3 linked regions of the Prochlorococcus marinus str. MIT 9515 genome follow. The protein of the gene in region 3 binds, or shares a complex with, the protein of the main gene of each other region. Links are inferred from orthologs where the notes say so. Each region holds a gene or a part of one and is shown on either strand. Other genes may lie near its edges.

Evidence for each region.
Region 1: the proteins of P9515_RS00980 (region 3) and P9515_RS01615 are in contact, whole or in part, in a cryo-EM structure (PDB 6ZJN), measured with the Thermus thermophilus proteins. The link is inferred for Prochlorococcus marinus str. MIT 9515 from one-to-one orthologs. Residues at the interface, in WP_223903221.1 of Thermus thermophilus: Met26, Thr27, Asn29, Gly31, Pro32, His34; in WP_096411116.1 of Thermus thermophilus: Glu45, Ser46, Asn48, Pro50, Ala51, Gly52, Glu53.
Region 2: the proteins of P9515_RS00980 (region 3) and P9515_RS01610 are in contact, whole or in part, in a cryo-EM structure (PDB 6KHJ), measured with the Thermosynechococcus vestitus proteins. The link is inferred for Prochlorococcus marinus str. MIT 9515 from one-to-one orthologs. Residues at the interface, in WP_011057128.1 of Thermosynechococcus vestitus: Pro17, His18, His19, Pro20, Ser21, Met22, Val25, Arg27, Met29, Thr31, Ile38, Asp39, Cys40, Glu41, Pro42, Val43, Ile44, Gly45, Tyr46, Leu47, His48, Arg49, Gly50, Met51, Lys53, Ile54, Asn57, Arg58, Pro65, Tyr66; in WP_011056552.1 of Thermosynechococcus vestitus: Leu46, Met47, Tyr48, Thr50, Ala51, Cys52, Phe54, Ile55, Glu56, Ala58, Ala59, Ile61, Gly62, Ser63, Arg64, Phe65, Asn76, Pro78, Thr89, Thr91, Lys93, Met94, Ala97, Leu101, Met123, Phe124, Ser126, Asp127, Ser128, Tyr129.

The regions. Positions count from the first base shown.
Region 1 is NC_008817.1:301,799-308,456, reverse strand. What follows is about bases 3,817-6,658. They hold P9515_RS01615 (NAD(P)H-quinone oxidoreductase subunit 3), read left to right. Parts: upstream 3,817-4,977; coding sequence 4,978-5,340; downstream 5,341-6,658. Other genes in these bases: P9515_RS01600 (gluconeogenesis factor YvcK family protein), read right to left, coding at 6,615-6,658; P9515_RS01605 (NAD(P)H-quinone oxidoreductase subunit J), read left to right, coding at 6,079-6,609; P9515_RS01610 (NADH dehydrogenase subunit K), read left to right, coding at 5,345-6,079; P9515_RS01620 (rubredoxin), read right to left, coding at 4,476-4,904; P9515_RS01625 (photosynthesis system II assembly factor Ycf48), read right to left, coding at 3,817-4,466. Also shown: selenide, water dikinase SelD, read right to left, coding at 1-1,649; mtnP (S-methyl-5'-thioadenosine phosphorylase), read left to right, coding at 1,660-2,559; P9515_RS01640 (photosystem II reaction center protein J), read right to left, coding at 2,597-2,791; P9515_RS09265 (photosystem II reaction center protein PsbL), read right to left, coding at 2,801-2,920; psbF (cytochrome b559 subunit beta), read right to left, coding at 2,932-3,078; psbE (cytochrome b559 subunit alpha), read right to left, coding at 3,081-3,329; more of P9515_RS01625, read right to left, coding at 3,453-3,816. UniProt on the Escherichia coli protein: NDH-1 shuttles electrons from NADH, via FMN and iron-sulfur (Fe-S) centers, to quinones in the respiratory chain. The immediate electron acceptor for the enzyme in this species is believed to be ubiquinone.
Region 2 is NC_008817.1:297,430-303,980, forward strand. What follows is about bases 3,817-6,551. They hold P9515_RS01610 (NADH dehydrogenase subunit K), read right to left. Parts: upstream 5,684-6,551; coding sequence 4,949-5,683; downstream 3,817-4,948. Other genes in these bases: P9515_RS01600 (gluconeogenesis factor YvcK family protein), read left to right, coding at 3,817-4,413; P9515_RS01605 (NAD(P)H-quinone oxidoreductase subunit J), read right to left, coding at 4,419-4,949; P9515_RS01615 (NAD(P)H-quinone oxidoreductase subunit 3), read right to left, coding at 5,688-6,050; P9515_RS01620 (rubredoxin), read left to right, coding at 6,124-6,551. Also shown: bchD (magnesium chelatase ATPase subunit D), read left to right, coding at 1-1,253; P9515_RS01590 (MlaD family protein), read right to left, coding at 1,258-2,103; P9515_RS01595 (ABC transporter ATP-binding protein), read right to left, coding at 2,109-2,894; more of P9515_RS01600, read left to right, coding at 3,028-3,816. UniProt on the Escherichia coli protein: NDH-1 shuttles electrons from NADH, via FMN and iron-sulfur (Fe-S) centers, to quinones in the respiratory chain. The immediate electron acceptor for the enzyme in this species is ubiquinone.
Region 3 is NC_008817.1:182,470-189,235, forward strand. What follows is about bases 1-2,950. They hold P9515_RS00980 (NAD(P)H-quinone oxidoreductase subunit H), read left to right. Parts: upstream 1-856; coding sequence 857-2,044; downstream 2,045-2,950. Other genes in these bases: rsmH (16S rRNA (cytosine(1402)-N(4))-methyltransferase RsmH), read right to left, coding at 1-818; P9515_RS00985 (acyl-CoA thioesterase), read left to right, coding at 2,053-2,505; P9515_RS00990 (AMP-binding protein), read right to left, coding at 2,513-2,950. In the rest of the region: more of P9515_RS00990, read right to left, coding at 2,951-3,721; P9515_RS00995 (o-succinylbenzoate synthase), read right to left, coding at 3,718-4,683; menA (2-carboxy-1,4-naphthoquinone phytyltransferase), read right to left, coding at 4,680-5,597; P9515_RS01005 (isochorismate synthase), read left to right, coding at 5,699-6,766.

The sequences.
Region 1 (6,658 bases), 120 kb from region 3 along the record:
TTTTGCATTTGAGCAGCAAAAAATATTCCCACGCCTAAAGGTCGCGACATTAGGAGAATATCCCCTTTTTGCATACCGGATTTGAACCATGGTTTTGCTCCATTTCTCAAAACACCCTGAACAGTTAAAGAAATGTCGATTCCTAAAGAATAAGGTTTATCAACTAAACTTCTTGACTCAAAAGTATGACCTCCAATCAACTCACCTCCTTGTTCTTCAACTGTTGTTTTTATGCCCTTCAGACAATGAGTAAAAAGGTAGCTTTGAAAATCCTTTCCAACTTTAGGGAGAGATATTAAGGCCTGAACAGATGAAAGTTTTGCTCCGCAAGCCCATAAATCTGAGCAAGCATGCAAAACAGTAATTTTTGCATTTAACCAAGGATCACTTATTAATGCGGGGAATCCATCAACACTTTGAAGAATAGTTTCTTGATTATTATTATAAATTTGTACAGCATCCTCGGGAGAAGTTGCAAAATTTTCTAGTTGAGCACTTCTTAAGGATTTATTTAAAATATTTTGAGGAATTTTAGCTGCACATCCTCTACAATCCATTTCCTCACCTTCTCTGATTTTATGATTCATCTTCGGCTCTAAGATACGAAATTTTTTAATAAAACCTTCATCTATTTTATTTTTGAGATACCAAAGAAAAAAAGAAGGCCCAAACACAACATCACCATAAAAGGCAAAAGCTTTGGGAATCTTCCTAGGATAAGAATTTACTATTTGCAATCCGATTTTTTGGGGATACCATCTTTTTAATGATTTACCTTTTATGTCCTGCTGAATATTAGCTGCCAATATATTCAAAGCTTTTACTGCAAATATTCCTGATGAAGGTCTCTTAGAGGTTTCTATGACTGCGCAATCACCAGTTGCAAAAATCCCTGAAAAATTTTTCAACCTTAAATTCTGATTTGTTAAAAATCGTCCTTTTGAATCTAATTCTGAATTATAACTTTGTACCCATAGAGGTGAAGAATTTCCTGTACATAAGAGAATCTTTCCATAATCAACAGGAAGGCTTTTAACTAGTTCTATATTCGATCTATATAAACTTTTTGAAATTTTAGTATCAATTTTATATGTTTTGCAAAGAATCTTTAAAGATCTTTTTTCCCATCTTTTTCTTAGAGCAAATGCAATTTCAATTGCTGCGAGACCACTCCCAACAATAATAAAAGGTTTTTCAGGTTCAGAATCATTCTTATCTTCGTTTTTAATTAACTCATAAGCTTTAAAAAAAGGTTTAATAGGGAAAGCAATTTGATTATTGACTAAATCTTCAAATTCTCCTGAGATTTTGGTTTGACTTCCGTAGTTAAGTACTAATTTTGAGTAACCAATTGAGGGTCTATTTTTTAAACAAATTTTTTTTAAGTGAAAATCAATATTTAATACTTCATTTTGTATGAAAGATATTTTGGCCTTTTTAGCTAGAGATCTTATATCAATTAAGCTATCATTTAAAGAAATTGATTTAGAAATAACAGAAGGGAACATAGCCGAATAAACTAAATCAGTATCTCTAGATATAATTGAGATAGGTATTTCTGGCATTAATTTAGGATTCATCAACCATTTTCTCATCAAAAGAACATTTGTATGTCCTCCTCCAATTAGTACTAGATGATTAATAGTCATTTGTTTCACAATGAATAAACAGCATTTATTACCAATTAAAGAATCAAGATTAGGAGTAATTGGTGGGAGTGGTTTCTATTCAATTGACAAAATAGAATGTCATGAAGAATTTGAGGTCAATACTCCTTATGGTAAACCTTCTGATTCAATTAGGCTCTTTAAAATTGGCAACTTAGAAATTGCTTTTATAGCAAGACATGGTAGAACACATAGTCTCAATCCAACAGATATCCCTTACAAAGCTAACATTTGGGCTCTCCGATCTATTGGTGTGAGATGGATAATTGCTCCATCTGCAGTTGGCTCCCTTCAAGAACAAATTAGGCCCCTTGATATTGTTATTCCCGATCAATTTATTGATCGAACTCATAAAAGACCTACAACATTTTTTAATGAAGGAGCAGTAGCTCATGTAACTATGGGTGATCCTTTCTGTAGGAATTTATCAGAAATCCTAGCCAATGTTGGAGAAAAAACTATACCGGGGGGAAGACAATTACATAGAGGAGGAACATATCTAGCAATGGAAGGGCCGGCTTTCTCAACCAGAGCAGAATCTAACTTATATAGAAGTTGGGGTTGTTCAATAATAGGTATGACTAATCACACTGAAGCAAGATTAGCTAAAGAAGCTGAGATAGCCTATTCTTCACTATCCATGGTTACTGATTATGATTGCTGGCATCAAACTCATCAAGAAGTATCAGTAGAGATGGTTTTGGAAAATCTCAGAACTAATACTGAAGTTGCTAATAAAATTGTCTTTGAAATAGCGAAAGTTATTGATAGAGATAGACCTAAAAGCAAATCACATTTTTCTTTGAAAGATGGTTTAATAACCCCAAAAGAAAATATCCCCAGCTCTACCAAAGAAAAGCTGAAGATATTAACAGACATATATTGGAGTTAGATTAACTATATGAGACAACTAAAAAGTAATGGATACTTTAGCCTGCTCCTACTCCTTGATATGATCCATAGAAAAATATACCCAATACAAAAATAACCGCTATTCCTCCGGCTGTAGCTACCAGCCAAAGTGGAAGGGTTCCTTCAGTCCATCTTCTTTCCCAAGCAACAGCTGGTCTGCCATCAGGTAATCTATCGGGAATTCTCCCATCAGGGCCTTTTAATTTACTCATAATTTTAATTTAGTTGAAAAAGTAACTGGAAAATAAAATTCCTAAAACTAATACTGATAATACGCCTAGATAAAGGCTTGTACGATTAAGTTCTACTGGAACTTTATTTGGATTTTCGTTTACTTGCATGATTGATAAAGTTAGCGACTGATAAATTGCATAGCTGCTATAGCACCTAAGAAAAATACTGAAGGTATCGCTAGAGCGTGTACTGCTAGCCAGCGAACAGTAAAGATAGGATAAACGCGAACTTCAACAGCCTGCATTGGAGCTTGGGAATTTGACATAATTATTTTGTTCTTAAATCTAATTGAGATTTAGCATCATATCTTTGAGTTACAACAGGTGCTTTTGACTCAGACGCCTGAAAATAACTATCAGGGCGTGGAGTCCCAAATGCATCATAGGCTAAGCCTGTGTAAACAAATAGAAATCCCGCTATAAAGATAGCTGGAAGTGTTACTGCATGAATAATCCAGTATCTTATACTGGTGATTATTTCAAAGAAAGGGCGTTCACCCGTTGAACCTGCGGCCATAATCACAATTAATTACTTCTTGATCTTACAAGGAAAAATACTATGTTTGTGGAGAAATTTACAGCTTGGTTACAGACAGTTGTTAAATGACAAGAAATTTAAGAATTTTTTTATTTTTTTTAATTAACCATTCCACTTCAATATATAGCCCCTCTCTCCAAGAATAAATCCCTTGGGAGAATCCAACTCATCTTTTGCTAGAAATTGAATCTTAATAAAGTTAGTAGGCAGATCTGAGGCAATAGGGTCAGAATTCCAAGTCTTACCATCATCTTTACTAACTATTAAAGTGCCATTACCCCCTCCAGCCCAAATATTACCATCAGGGTCCCAACCCATATCCAAGTAATTATAACCATTTAAAATGGGAACTATTGGTTTGCTCCATTTTTCCACATCATTAATGTCTTCATTAAATCTTATTTCAGCTCCTCTAGATAACATCCATAAATTCCCACTTGGATTAAATCCAATACTTTGAACTCTCTTACTACTTGCTCTTTGGTGAGCTATCCAAGTATCACTTCCACTATCGAGAGTAGAGAAAAAATTTCCCAAACTACTTACACTTACATAATCTCCTTTAGATGTCCTTCTTAAATCTCTTATACCGCCCTGTTCAGAGGGATCTGATACTTTTGCTTCCCATGTTTCACCACTATTTGAAGTCTCATAAATAGCCGCTGAAGTTGTTGCTAATTGAGCAACCCCTTCATTAATAGTTGATACTAAAAAAGGTTGGCCAGGAAGTTTACCAAGAGATAACCTAGTCCAGTTTTTCCCTTCATCAATAGTATGCATTACCAAAGAAGGTTGTCCGATTAACCAGCCTTCAGAACCTTTAAAATCTATATCAAGCAAGCGAAAATTCTCTTCTGCAGGAATATCTAATGATCTCTTTTCCCATGATCGTCCTCCATCTTTTGATTCCATGATCAGTCTATTTGAACCAACTAGAAATCCATGGTTATTATCTATGAAGTCCACGTCTAATGCGTTTGACTGATCTTCAAATTGAATTGTTTCCCAAGGACTGCTTTCACTCATTTTTACACCATTTGAGGAACAGCTGGTTAAAACAAGGCAGAGAGTAAGCGATAAAATAAGATTTGGGATGCTAATTAAAAAATTTTTCATGGACTTATATTAATGCAAAGAGTATAAAGAAAGGAAACATGCCGCGGCAAATGCTAATCCACCAAAAATTAAAATATTTTTCTGACCAGGTGGCAAGCTATTAAATCCAAAGCCATAAGTTAAATTTTCTTCAAAACCACTTGGTTTTTCTCTTGGTCCTATATCTTTATATAAATTTTTACCTGCCCTGCATACTGGACAAGCAAAAATGTTACCGTCTATTAATGAAAAAGGAGTATTTTTGGGGATATTAAGCTTCTTGTTCCCTTCTATAGGATCATAAATATATCCACAACTTCTACATTCGAATCTATTTTGTTCTAAATTAATAGTAAGTTCTTTGTTGTTAAGTTTAGGGAGTTTTTCCGAAGATTCTTCCTTAGCTAAATCCTCAACTATTTGTTTATCATCAGAAGATGGTTGAATGTTTTCACTCACGATTTAGTATTTAACTAAAGTGACTCTAAAAGATTTTGCTGAATTAAGCGAATTTTCCCACTATTTTTTTTAAATGTTTTCACTCCCAGGCTACGAATATTTTCTAGGTTTTCTAATAATTGCTGCTGCAGTTCCAATTTTAGCTTTAGTTACCAACCTAATTGTTGCTCCCAAAGGGAGAACTGGTGAGCGAAAACTTACATATGAATCAGGAATGGAGCCCATTGGAGGAGCTTGGATTCAATTCAACATTAGATACTACATGTTTGCTTTAGTATTCGTTATATTTGATGTAGAAACGGTGTTTCTTTATCCTTGGGCTGTCGCGTTCAATAGATTAGGCTTATTAGCCTTTATTGAAGCTCTCATATTCATCGCAATATTGGTTATTGCACTTGCGTATGCATGGAGAAAAGGAGCTTTAGAATGGAGTTAAAAAAATGAACAATTCACTATCACCAAAAGCAATTAGAGAGCTTAGAGAAGAAACCTGTAATCCTCTAGGTGCTCCACAAGTAACGACTGACTTGAGTGAAAATATCATAATGACTAGTTTAGATGATCTTCATAACTGGGCCAGATTAAGTAGTCTATGGCCACTTTTATATGGAACCGCATGCTGTTTCATCGAATTTGCAGCACTGATAGGGTCTAGATTCGATTTTGACAGGTTTGGTTTGGTACCTAGAAGTTCCCCAAGACAAGCTGATTTACTTATTGTTGCAGGGACCGTAACAATGAAGATGGCGCCAGCATTAGTGAGATTGTATGAGCAAATGCCAGAGCCAAAGTATGTAATTGCTATGGGAGCTTGCACAATAACTGGTGGGATGTTTAGTGCAGACTCGACAACTGCAGTAAGAGGGGTTGATAAATTAATCCCGGTTGATTTATATCTTCCCGGATGCCCTCCTAGACCAGAAGCTATTTTTGACGCGGTTATTAAATTAAGAAAAAAAGTTGGGAATGAAAGTATTCTTGAAAGGAATAAAGCTGAACAAACTCACAGGTATTTGACTGTCAAACATGATATGAAACTTGTTTTTTCAGAAAATACCGGAGAATATTTAAACAAAAAATCTGAAAAAGCAATTAAGTCTTCAGATCTAGAGATGATTGAAGAAAATATAAAAGTTAAAATCGAAGAGAACTTAATTGATGAAGAAACAAAATAATGGACCAAAATAATTTATCTAAATCTTCAGAAGAAATAGTTGAACAAAGAGGAATAGTAAGTAATCGACTTTATAAAGATGGAATTACAAACAACTCATTAGGAAACGATCACATAGGTGTTGAGCTCCTCTCAGTTAAACCCGAAAAATTATACGAAGCCATATCTTCTTTAAAAAAATATGGCTTTAATTACCTACAGTGTCAAGGAGGTTATGATGAGGGACCCGGGAAACGTCTTGTAAGTTTTTACCATTTAATCTCACTTCAAGATATTGAAGAATTAGAAGAGATTAAAGAAATTAGAGTTAAAGTTTTTTTAAATCGAGATTCAGATTTATCTGTACCTAGCCTTTATAAAATTTTCAAAGGGAGTGATTGGCAGGAAAGAGAAACTTATGACATGTACGGGATCAACTTTCAAGATCATCCAAACCCCAAAAGAATTTTGATGCCTGAGGATTGGAGAGGATGGCCTTTAAGAAAAGATTATATTCAACCTGACTTTTATGAATTACAAGATGCCTATTAGATTTATTAATTTAATTTCTTTAATTTTTTATTAATAAACATGACTGCCC
Region 2 (6,551 bases), 120 kb from region 3 along the record:
TTACTGAAGAGCAAATAACTTATTTGGTAAATGAGGCTTTAAGAGGTGGAGTTGAAGGACACAGGTCTGAATTATTTGCAGTGAAGGTTGCCAAGGCAAACGCAGCTCTAAGAGGTGATGAGAATGTTAATTCTGATGATTTAAAAGTAGCAGTAAGATTAGTTATTCTTCCTAGGGCAATGCAAATACCTCCTGAAGATGAAGATATTCAACCTCCTCCACCTGAAGATCAAAATCCACCCCCACCTCAATCAAGTAATGAAGAATCTGAACCTGAATCAAATGAAAATGAGAATGATCAAGAGCAAGAACAACAAGAGGATAATTCTGAGGGGGATGAAGATGCTACTTCGGAAATTCCAGAAGAGTTTATTTTAGATCCTGAAGCATGTATGGTAGATCCTGATTTATTGCTTTTTTCATCAGCAAAGTCTAAAGCAGGAAATAGTGGAAGTAGGTCAGTAATTCTTAGTCAAAGTAGAGGTAGATATGTCCGACCTTTAATTCCAAAAGGTAAAGTAGAGAGAATCGCTGTTGATGCAACTCTAAGAGCAGCTGCCCCGTATCAAAAATCTAGAAGATTAAAAAATCCCGGTAAAACCATAATCATTGAGGAAAATGACTTTAGAGCAAAGCTCCTTCAAAAAAAGGCAGGAGCATTAGTTATTTTTCTTGTTGATGCTAGTGGTTCTATGGCTTTGAATAGAATGCAAAGTGCAAAAGGTGCAGTAATCAGACTTTTGACCGAGGCGTATGAAAATAGAGACGAAGTAGCTCTTATTCCTTTTAGAGGAAATCAAGCAGAAGTTCTTTTGCCTCCAACAAGATCTATTACCGCAGCAAAAAGAAGATTAGAAACAATGCCATGTGGAGGTGGATCGCCTTTGGCTCATGGGTTAACTCAATCAGCCAAAGTCGCAAAAAATGCACTCTCTACAGGAGATATTGGTCAGGTCATTGTTGTTGGAATAACTGATGGCAGAGGTAATGTTCCATTAGGCATATCACTAGGTCAAGTTGAAAATGAAAATGAAGATGAAAATGTGAATTTGAAGCAAGAAGTTTTAGATATTGCAGCCAAATATCCTATGTTAGGAATAAAGCTATTAGTAATAGATACAGAAAGAAAATTTATTGCTAGTGGCTTTGGAAAAGAACTAGCGGAAGCTGCAAAAGGAAAATATGTTCAATTACCAAAAGCTACAGATAAGACAATTGCAGCGATGGCTTTAAACGCAATCAATGAATTTTAAATTTTTATGGATAAATCTCGTTAAGGAATTTAGAAAGCCCAATTGTTAAATCTCTTAAAGATTTTGTTAATTCTTTGTCTTTCATTAAGCCTTCAAAATCATCACTCATATTGTCTAATTTGCCTGATATTGATTCCGCGGCATTTATTGTCAACTTAATATCTTTCAGAGTGTCTTCGTTATCGATGGCAGACAAAATACTGTTTAAATGACCTGCCGCTACTGTAACTTCTTTGATAAGAGGTTTAACTCTTAAAATTTCTTGCTTAGACAAATAAATTAGTTCATCAAGATTTTCTTGTGTTTTATCAAATTGGTCTATTGAATTAACTACATTTTCAATTAGATTTTCTTGATTTGATTCTTTTAGGATTTGATTTATCCTGTTAGTTATGTTTGAAAGGCTAGAAAGCTGCTTTCCAGTAATAGTGTCTCCCTGGCACACAATTAATTCACTATCACATTCTTCTGATATTGCTTTTGCAATATCCTTTGGGATTGTTTTTTGACTGGTTTCTAATGATACTTGAACATCACCTCCTAGAAAAGAATTGGTAACAACTTTTGCAAATGCTGGCTTTGGAAGAATAATTTCAGGATTATTGAGAACGATTTTTGCTTTGATGGATTCATTAGTAAAAAGAATATCTTCAATTGAACCTACTAAAATTCCTCTGTAAGTTACTGGAGATTTTTTTGATAAACCGCTTGCGTTGTTAAATTCTGCGAAAAGATACCAATTCTTTGAAGAAAGTTTTACACCTCTTAACCAGAAGGAAAAAAAAGTAAATATTAATATTCCTCCTAATAAGGAAAATCCTACAATTGAGTCTCGTAAGCTTCTACGCATAATGTTTAAATCTCTTTTGGTTGCATTGGTCCATTAAGGTTTCCATTTCTAAACTGAAAAACGTAAGGATCATTACTTTCTTTAAATTCATCAATAGAACCCGCCCATCTGAATTTACCTCCATAAAGTATCACAACTTTTTCTGAAGTCCTTTCTATAGTACTAAGAACATGACTAACTACAATAGATGATCCATTTGCTTTATTATTTGTCTTATTGATTAAATCTTCAATTCTTGATGAAGCAATGGGATCAAGTCCAGCGGTAGGTTCATCAAAAAGTAATAATGGCTTATTTTTTTTATCTAAGTCTTGTTCTGTTATTAATGCTCTAGCAAAACTTACTCTTTTTTGCATACCGCCACTTAATTCATTTGGAAGTTTTTCCTCAACATCAAATAAACCCACCTCTTGTAAACATTCTCTAACTATTTCTCGAATAGATTGTTTGGATAAATTTTTATTTCTTTGAAGTATAAATCCTACATTTTCTTCAATAGTTAAAGAGCCTAATAAAGCTGGATTCTGAAAAACTAATCTTACATCCGGAGGATGAGTTTGATCTAATCTTAGGTAAGTTTGTTTTTCCCCAAATATGCTTAATTCCCCCTCATTAGGTAAAATTAAACCTGCTAATATTTTTAATATAGTTGATTTTCCAGAGCCTGATGGACCAATAATTGCTAATTTTTCTCCCTCATTTAGTTTTAAATTGACTTTGTCTAGTACATTTTGATCCCCCCAACTAATGGAGAGATTATTGGTTTCTACAGCAGGTTTTGAATTTTTCAAAATTTATAGATTGCAATTTGTCTTTAAATACATATTGCCTACTTTTTAAAAATAAAAAAAGGATGTATGTATTTGATTTATAATTAGTTTAAATATAAACATAAATTTTGAAAAAAAATTTAGAGGGATTTTGATGAAGAAGAGGAAAAAAAGAGTAAAGAGAACTTTATCTTATTTTAAAAAATCAAATTTAGGATTGATAAATAGGATTATAAGAATTTTAAGTTGGCTCTTACCGGGACTGGTAATAAAAAGATGGATGATAACCTCTGCCATTGGATTATTAACTTCATTATTAGGGATTGTAATCTGGACTAATTTAAGGCCCCTTTATTGGTTAATAGCAGTTTTTTTCTGGATAATAGATCAGTTAACAAGTATTTTGCCTATTTCAATATTAGGGCCATTAATATTTATCTTTGGGCTTCTGTTAATTGGAATTGGTCAAAATAGAAGTATCAATTCTATACAAAAAGCGCTTGTCCCAGAGAAGAATACATTTTTAGTAGATGCACTCAGAGTAAAAAGTAAATTAAATAGAGGCCCCAATATTGTTGCTATTGGAGGAGGAACAGGTTTGTCAACCTTATTAAAAGGTTTAAAAAATTATAGTAGTAACATTACTGCAATAGTTACGGTTTCTGATGATGGAGGTAGCAGCGGAGTTTTAAGAAAACAATTAGGTGTTCAACCTCCTGGGGATATAAGAAATTGCTTGGCGGCATTATCAAATGAAGAACCTATATTGACAAGATTATTTCAATATCGATTTTCAGGAGGAAGCGGATTAGAAGGGCATAGTTTTGGTAATCTTTTTTTATCAGCACTAACAACAATTACAGGAAGTTTAGAAAAGGCAGTTCAGGCATCGAGCAAAGTTTTAGCGGTCCAGGGACAAGTTTTACCAGCAACAAATATTGACGTAATGCTTTGGGCAGAACTAGAAGACGGTCAAAAAATATTTGGGGAAAGTAATATAAGCCAATCAAAAAAAATGATTTCTAGGATTGGTTATCTTCCTGAAAATCCATCAGCTCTTCCAAGCGCGCTTGAATCTATAAAAGAAGCAGACTTAATAGTACTAGGACCTGGGAGTCTCTATACTTCTTTGCTACCTAATTTACTTGTCCCAGAAATAGTAGATGCTCTTTTGAAAAGTAATGCTCCAAAAATTTATATAAGTAATTTGATGACTCAACCTGGAGAAACCGATGGACTTGACGTATACCAACACATCAAAGCAATAGAAAAACAATTGTTAAATTTTGGGGTAAAAACCCGAATATTTAATGCAATACTTTCTCAAATTCAATTCGAAAAGTCACCGCTCGTTGATTATTATCAAAGTAGAGGAGCCATACCAGTTGTATGTAATAAAGAAAAATTAATTTCAGAAGGTTATTATGTTTTGCAAGCTCCTCTTTATTCAAGAAAAATTACCCCAACACTTAGGCATGACCCTCGAAGACTTGCGAGGGCAGTCATGTTTATTAATAAAAAATTAAAGAAATTAAATTAATAAATCTAATAGGCATCTTGTAATTCATAAAAGTCAGGTTGAATATAATCTTTTCTTAAAGGCCATCCTCTCCAATCCTCAGGCATCAAAATTCTTTTGGGGTTTGGATGATCTTGAAAGTTGATCCCGTACATGTCATAAGTTTCTCTTTCCTGCCAATCACTCCCTTTGAAAATTTTATAAAGGCTAGGTACAGATAAATCTGAATCTCGATTTAAAAAAACTTTAACTCTAATTTCTTTAATCTCTTCTAATTCTTCAATATCTTGAAGTGAGATTAAATGGTAAAAACTTACAAGACGTTTCCCGGGTCCCTCATCATAACCTCCTTGACACTGTAGGTAATTAAAGCCATATTTTTTTAAAGAAGATATGGCTTCGTATAATTTTTCGGGTTTAACTGAGAGGAGCTCAACACCTATGTGATCGTTTCCTAATGAGTTGTTTGTAATTCCATCTTTATAAAGTCGATTACTTACTATTCCTCTTTGTTCAACTATTTCTTCTGAAGATTTAGATAAATTATTTTGGTCCATTATTTTGTTTCTTCATCAATTAAGTTCTCTTCGATTTTAACTTTTATATTTTCTTCAATCATCTCTAGATCTGAAGACTTAATTGCTTTTTCAGATTTTTTGTTTAAATATTCTCCGGTATTTTCTGAAAAAACAAGTTTCATATCATGTTTGACAGTCAAATACCTGTGAGTTTGTTCAGCTTTATTCCTTTCAAGAATACTTTCATTCCCAACTTTTTTTCTTAATTTAATAACCGCGTCAAAAATAGCTTCTGGTCTAGGAGGGCATCCGGGAAGATATAAATCAACCGGGATTAATTTATCAACCCCTCTTACTGCAGTTGTCGAGTCTGCACTAAACATCCCACCAGTTATTGTGCAAGCTCCCATAGCAATTACATACTTTGGCTCTGGCATTTGCTCATACAATCTCACTAATGCTGGCGCCATCTTCATTGTTACGGTCCCTGCAACAATAAGTAAATCAGCTTGTCTTGGGGAACTTCTAGGTACCAAACCAAACCTGTCAAAATCGAATCTAGACCCTATCAGTGCTGCAAATTCGATGAAACAGCATGCGGTTCCATATAAAAGTGGCCATAGACTACTTAATCTGGCCCAGTTATGAAGATCATCTAAACTAGTCATTATGATATTTTCACTCAAGTCAGTCGTTACTTGTGGAGCACCTAGAGGATTACAGGTTTCTTCTCTAAGCTCTCTAATTGCTTTTGGTGATAGTGAATTGTTCATTTTTTTAACTCCATTCTAAAGCTCCTTTTCTCCATGCATACGCAAGTGCAATAACCAATATTGCGATGAATATGAGAGCTTCAATAAAGGCTAATAAGCCTAATCTATTGAACGCGACAGCCCAAGGATAAAGAAACACCGTTTCTACATCAAATATAACGAATACTAAAGCAAACATGTAGTATCTAATGTTGAATTGAATCCAAGCTCCTCCAATGGGCTCCATTCCTGATTCATATGTAAGTTTTCGCTCACCAGTTCTCCCTTTGGGAGCAACAATTAGGTTGGTAACTAAAGCTAAAATTGGAACTGCAGCAGCAATTATTAGAAAACCTAGAAAATATTCGTAGCCTGGGAGTGAAAACATTTAAAAAAAATAGTGGGAAAATTCGCTTAATTCAGCAAAATCTTTTAGAGTCACTTTAGTTAAATACTAAATCGTGAGTGAAAACATTCAACCATCTTCTGATGATAAACAAATAGTTGAGGATTTAGCTAAGGAAGAATCTTCGGAAAAACTCCCTAAACTTAACAACAAAGAACTTACTATTAATTTAGAACAAAATAGATTCGAATGTAGAAGTTGTGGATATATTTATGATCCTATAGAAGGGAACAAGAAGCTTAATATCCCCAAAAATACTCCTTTTTCATTAATAGACGGTAACATTTTTGCTTGTCCAGTATGCAGGGCAGGTAAAAATTTATATAAAGATATAGGACCAAGAGAAAAACCAAGTGGTTTTGAAGAAAATTTAACTTATGGCTTTGGATTTAATAGCTTGCCACCTGGTCAGAAAAATATTTTAATTTTTGGTGGATTAGCATTTGCCGCGGCATGTTTCCTTTCTTTATACTCTTTGCATTA
Region 3 (6,766 bases):
TTTGTAAGATTTTTTAATCTGTAATCACCTTTAAAAGAATTTTTCACCAACCGATCCTCTATTGAATGAAAGCTAATAATTGAAATTATTCCCCCAGTCAATAGCCAATCAGGAGCAATCTTTAGAAATTTTTCTAATGCTTCAATCTCGTTATTTACAGCTATTCTAAGTGCTTGGAATGTTCTAGTTGCAGGATGAATTTTTCGATATCTTTGTTTGGGCGGGAAACAACCAGCAATTGAATATGCTAAATCTTTTGTTCCTGAATATTTACCTTTTTCTTTTAAATCTTTTTTAATTTTCCTCGAAATCTTTCGTGATAATCTTTCATCACCAAATTTAAAAATTAAATCAGCCAGATCTTTTTCACTTAAAGTCTCAATTAAGTTCTCCGCATTCATCTTAATTAAAGGATTCATTCGCATATCTAAAGGACCATCTTTTTGAAAACTAAATCCTCTTTCCGGGCTATCTATTTGATTACTATTTACTCCAAGATCTGCTATCACAAAAGAAACTTTTTCTTTTGGCTCAAAGTTAGAAAAATTTGAAGGAATTATTTCAATCCTCGATTTGAATTCTTCAAGTTTATTAAGTGCTGATTCCCTTGCGATTGGATCGTGGTCTAATCCAATTATTTTTAAATCAGGATATTTTTTTAATAATTGATATGAGTGCCCACCACCGCCTAAAGTCGCATCTATAGCTGTTAGTTTATTGTCTGATATAAATGGATATTGATCTATAGAATATAAAATTTCATCTGTCATCACTGACTTATGATTGAACAAAGATGAATTAGAAAGGTCAGTTTGCATAACTTTCTACTAAGATTTAAATAGAGGTTAAATTATTAATGGCTCAACTAGAGACTAGAACAGAACCGATGGTGGTCAACTTTGGCCCTCATCATCCATCTATGCATGGAGTTTTGAGGTTAGTCGTAACCCTCGATGGAGAGAATGTAATAGATTGTGAACCCGTAATTGGTTATTTGCATAGGGGGATGGAAAAAATAGCTGAAAACAGGACAAACGTTATGTATGTTCCTTATGTCAGCAGAATGGATTATGCAGCTGGAATGTTTTATGAAGCTATTGTAGTAAATGCCCCTGAAAGATTAGCAAATATTTCTGTCCCAAAAAGAGCGAGCTACATAAGAGTACTAATGTTGGAGCTTAACAGAATTGCAAATCATCTTTTATGGCTTGGACCATTTTTAGCAGATGTGGGAGCTCAAACTCCATTCTTTTATATATTTAGAGAAAGAGAGATGATTTATGACCTTTGGGAAGCTGCTACGGGACAAAGATTAATAAATAATAATTTTTTCAGAATAGGAGGTGTGGCATGTGATTTGCCTTACGGGTGGTTAGAAAAATGCATTGACTTTTGTGACTGGTTCGCGCCAAAGATTGACGAATACGAAAAATTAATAACAAATAATCCTATATTCAAAAAAAGAATAGAAGGTCTTGGCACTATAGAAAGAGATCAAGCAATTAATTGGTCACTTTCTGGACCAATGCTTAGGGCCTCTGGAGTCTCTTGGGATTTAAGAAAAGTTGATAATTACGAATGTTATGACGATTTTGACTGGAAAATCGCTTCAGAAAAAGAAGGCGATTGTTATGCCAGATACCGAGTAAGAGTTGAAGAAATGAGGCAATCATTAAAAATTATTCGTCAAGCCTGCGAAATGATTCCTGGTGGTCCAACGGAAAATTTAGAAGCTAAACGTATGGCTACAGATGATAAAAAAAGTGATATTTTTGGCATTGACTATCAATATGTAGCTAAGAAAGTAGCACCAACTTTTAAGATTCCTAATGGAGAATTATATACAAGATTAGAATCTGGGAAAGGTGAAATAGGCGTTTTTATTCAGGGAAATAATGAAGTTACACCTTGGAGATTCAAAATTAGAGCTGCTGATTTAAATAATCTGCAAATATTACCTCACATTCTAAAGGGAGCTAAAATAGCAGATATTATGGCAATACTTGGCTCAATCGATGTGATCATGGGTTCTGTAGATAGGTAAATCTTTTAATGAACCCTCATAGTTGGTTAATATTGAAAAGAAAAGTAAGGTTTGGAGATTGTGACTCGGCTGGAGTAATACATTTTCATAACCTTTTAAGATGGGCCCATGAAAGCTGGGAAGAAAGTATAGATATTTATGGTATCTCGCATCAAGTGATTTTTCCTTCTTGTCATTCTCATGAAAATCAAAATATATTACCCATAGTTAATTGTGAAGCTAACTTTTTATTACCCATAAAGCTTGGGGATTTACTTACAGTTAAGATCTTTCCAAAAAAAATTAGCAACCATTTGTTTCAAGTAAATACATTATTTCTTAAGGATGAAATTAAAGTTGCAGAGGGAAAAATTATCCATTGCTCTTTAGATATGAATTCAAAATTGAAGGTTAAATTACCTGATCAACTCGAGAGATGGATAGAGGCTTCGAATATAAATACTCATTTAAAAGAGTGCTAATTATTATTTATAATTTTGTAAACATGTAATTTGAATTTTTAATATCATCTTTTTTAGGTTTACCAATAATCCAATTTTTCGGCCTCTCATGTTTAGGCCAATTTTTAGAAAAGTTTTTTAATAGTTTTAATGAATATTCAATATTTGTTTTATCAGTTTGTTTTTTGAAATTAATAATGATTACCATTTTATTTCCCCATTCTTTATTAGGTATGTTGGAAATTATGAAATTTTCTATTGGAATTTTTTTATTTAGGATAAATTCATTTAATCGTAATTTAATGACTTCTGGAAAAACTATTTCCCCTCCAGAATTAAAAGCATTATCTGTTCTTCGAATAAATTTCAAATACAGAGAATTATTCAATTTTTGGATTTCTCCGGAATCACTGCTTTCCCACCACCCATTTTTATCTTTGAAATTTTTAGTTTGATATGATTCCAGCAATTCAATTCCTATTCTGTCTGATTGAATTTGGATTAAACCATTTTTACTAATTCTTAATTTTATATCAGTTAATATTTCCCCAACATTATCAAGCCCTTCTAAAAATTCTTTAGGTTTTAAGCTTGTCACCATAGCGGCAGTTTCAGTTGATCCGTAACAGGGTGCTAAATTTATTTTTTCGAATCTGCACTTTCGAGAAGTTTCAATAGATAGAGATGCACCACCAATCCATATTAAATCAAAAATTTTTAACCAATCAATTCCATTTTTTTCAGATAAAAGTCTTTTTAATTGTATTGGAACTAATGAAGTTATAAGATGATGTTTATCTTTTTTTATCTTATTAGTGAAGACTACTAATTCCTTGGGGTTTTTAATTAATGCTGGGGAAATATTGATATGTTCACAATCCCAAATTTGACTTCTAAAAAGCGGCATCAATCCACTGATATGATTTAACGGCAAAGTATTAAAAACTAAACAGTGTTTTAATTTAAATCCTTGTCGTTCAAGCCAAATTCCAGATGCCTTAGCAGACGAATAGAGATTTTCTAATTTATGAATACATTTTCTAGGCTTTCCACTACTGCCACTGCTATTTAAGATAACTGCTGGTCCTCTTATATTAATAGCCTTATATATTTCTTCATATTCGTGAGATCTATTTTTTATGTAAATTATTTTCTTTTCCTTAATGTTTTTAAGAATTTTCTTCGTAGATTCTTTTTCATTATTTTCAACTTCAATAATATGAATTTTGTTTTTCATAGTTGATCCCATATCTTTTGTGCCTTATTTAGAAAAAGAAAAGAATTGGGATTTTTTTTTAAAGCCAAACCAGGAACTTTTGGAGTTGGTCCCAATAACTGTAAAGAGGATAAATGAAAAAGCCATCTATTACCTATTCCTGTTTCAAAAGAAGTACTTAAGGATCTAAAACCTTTTTTATTTTTTAACTCTTCTAAAAGATGCATCGGATTCTTTTCTTGGGAAGGTCTTCTAATCTGCCAACCATCCCATTCATTAATCAAATGTGGATATTTTAATAGTGATTCATCCAAAGCTATGGGCATCCTTTTATTAATTTCCCTTAAACCCTCAATATCATCTTTAGAAAGAGGTTGTTCCAACCAATCTATGTTTTTAATATCTTTAAGAATATCTACCCATCTATTCGCTATTCCCCTCTCCCAAGAGCCATTTGCATCTATTCTTAATTTAATATTACTTGTTAATTGATTTAATATCTGAATTAGAGTTTTTTCTTCAGAGGCATTGTCATATATAGCTACTTTCCATTTTATTGTAAGTAATTTCCCTTTTAATAGTTTATTCTCTTTCAATTTTTTTAATTCTTGCAAAGCGTTATTAGGATTTAAAAGTATAGCTGTTTGATCAATTGCATTAAAGAAATAATTTTCTTTGAAAATTATTTTTCTTTCGATTTCAGCTAACGCAGAATTAATTGCTGATTGAATACATGGGTGAAAGGTATTTATCAGTTCCGATATATTTTTTGAATTAATATATTTAGGAATCTTATTTAATTCTATTTGACATTTAACTAAATCTTTATTACTTAAAGGATTTACTTCCCCAAAACCAACACCTTTCTCAACATTTTTTAATTTAATTATCCACCCAGATTTATTTTTAAATGTTGTCTTTGAATTTTCTACCTTAGAAGATAATTTAAATAAAAAAGATTTTTTTTTAAAAGTTAAGTTCATTTATTAATCAAGTAATCAATAATTAATCCTGCTATTAATCCAATTCCATTTAGAGTTTGAAATTTGACCGCAATAAATTTACAATTTTTTATTACTTCAGGTTTGTTATATGAAGATTTCAATAAAGTTATAAGCTTTATTGATTGTGGCAAACTAATAAGAAAAAGAATACAAAGTATGGGAATAAATCCATTAATAATTATAAAAAGTTGGAAAAAATAAACTATAAAAACTATCCATGGTATTAGTTTGGCTCCTTTTTTTGGGCCTAAACGTACTAAAGGTGAATTTTTACCATGTTTTTTATCTTCTTCGATTTGATGAAAATGAGAGCAAAATAGTATTAGAGTTGTTGCTAATGAAGATCCTGAACCAAGTAAAAATGAATCTTTCCAAGGGATAGTAATCGTATATATATCTGATGGGTTGAGTGCAATTAAAGCAGCGGAGTAAGTTAAGGGCCCAAAAGCTAACCAGCATAATGGCTCTCCCAAACCTTGGTATCCCAAACGAAAAGGTGGTCCTTGATATAAATATCCTAAGAAGCAGCATGAGACTACCAATATCATGACATTTATGCTTGTCGATATTGAAATTATGGCAATTACCAATAACCCAATCAATAGAGATGTATATGCGATAGTTGAAATTATTTTTTTACTTCGAACAAGGTTGACTATGGAATGGAATTTAAATTCATCAATTCCTGTTTCTGAATCAAATAAATCATTAGTTAGATTTTCCCAAATGAGTATTAATATTGCAGCTATTGTGAATGCTATTAAGTTAGATATTTTGATATTTTTAAAAGAGTTGAGGGTATAAGCTCCTGAAATAAAAACTGGTAAAATTGCAACGGAATAAAGTGGCCATTTTATTGCTTGTTTCCATAAACTTTTATTTCTTTCATTCATTTTTAATGGAGTTAATAAAAACTATAATTATTAAATATAGTTTATAAATTGAGTTACATTTTTTACTTTAATACATGTTTTTTAGTTATTTTCAATAAGTGATGAAAAATAATTTAAACTTTTCAGATTTTTTAAAGGGTGTTTTTTCCAATTTCGATAAGAAAGGGATAAATTCAGGCTTGGTAAGTGTTTGTATTGAGATACCTTGTGTTGATTTATTTGATGTATATGAATTTTTTATAGATAAATATTCTTTTTCTTCTTTTTGGGAAGAGGATAATAAAATGTCATATATTGCTATTGATAAATGTAAATATCTAACTTTAGAAGGCCCTAAAAAATTTCAAGTAGCGAAAGAATTTAATTTTGAGAACTTTAATAATTTAATTAATTTGACTGATGAATCTAACACCTCTGCACTTTCAAAAATAATTTATTTTTTTTCTTTCTCAGAAAATTTAAATAAAAAATATTCGTTATTTGATGTTCCTAGTTTAGAGGCTATTTTACCTAAGATTTTGATTATTAAAAACAAAAATAATTGTTGGTTAAGAATAAACTCTTCTGTAGAGGGTAAATCTTCCTTGAGGACGTTAATTGAAGAACTTTGGTCAATAAGGGATCAAATTTTATATTCCAAAGATCAAAAAAGTAAGAATATTTTTGATTATCACAAGATTAATCATTTTATGAATTCTTTAGAATTAACTAATAGTAATCTTAAGCAATTAGTAAATAAGGGAATTGAATTAGTAGAGGAAGGTATCCTTGAAAAGATTGTTTTAGCTTCAAGAGTCAAAATAGAACTTAAAACAAAATTAAATTTATTAGAAATTTTAAAAAAATTAAAAACTAATCAGCCAAATACTTGTAGATATGTTTGGAGAAGAAACAGTAAAGATATTATGTTTGGAGCATCACCAGAAAAATTATTTTCTCTTAATAAGCCTAATTTAATTTTAGAAGCTATTGCTGGTACATCATCAAATGATTTAAATCCGGATTCTCTTTTAGAAAGCCCTAAAGATATAAAAGAACATAATTATGTAATAAATTATTTGATTCAATGTTTGGAGGTTTTGAGGATTAATAACTACAAAAAAAGTTCATTAAAGGTAGCTTCTTTTGGTGATATTTCGCATTTACAAACTTTGATTTATTCAAAAATT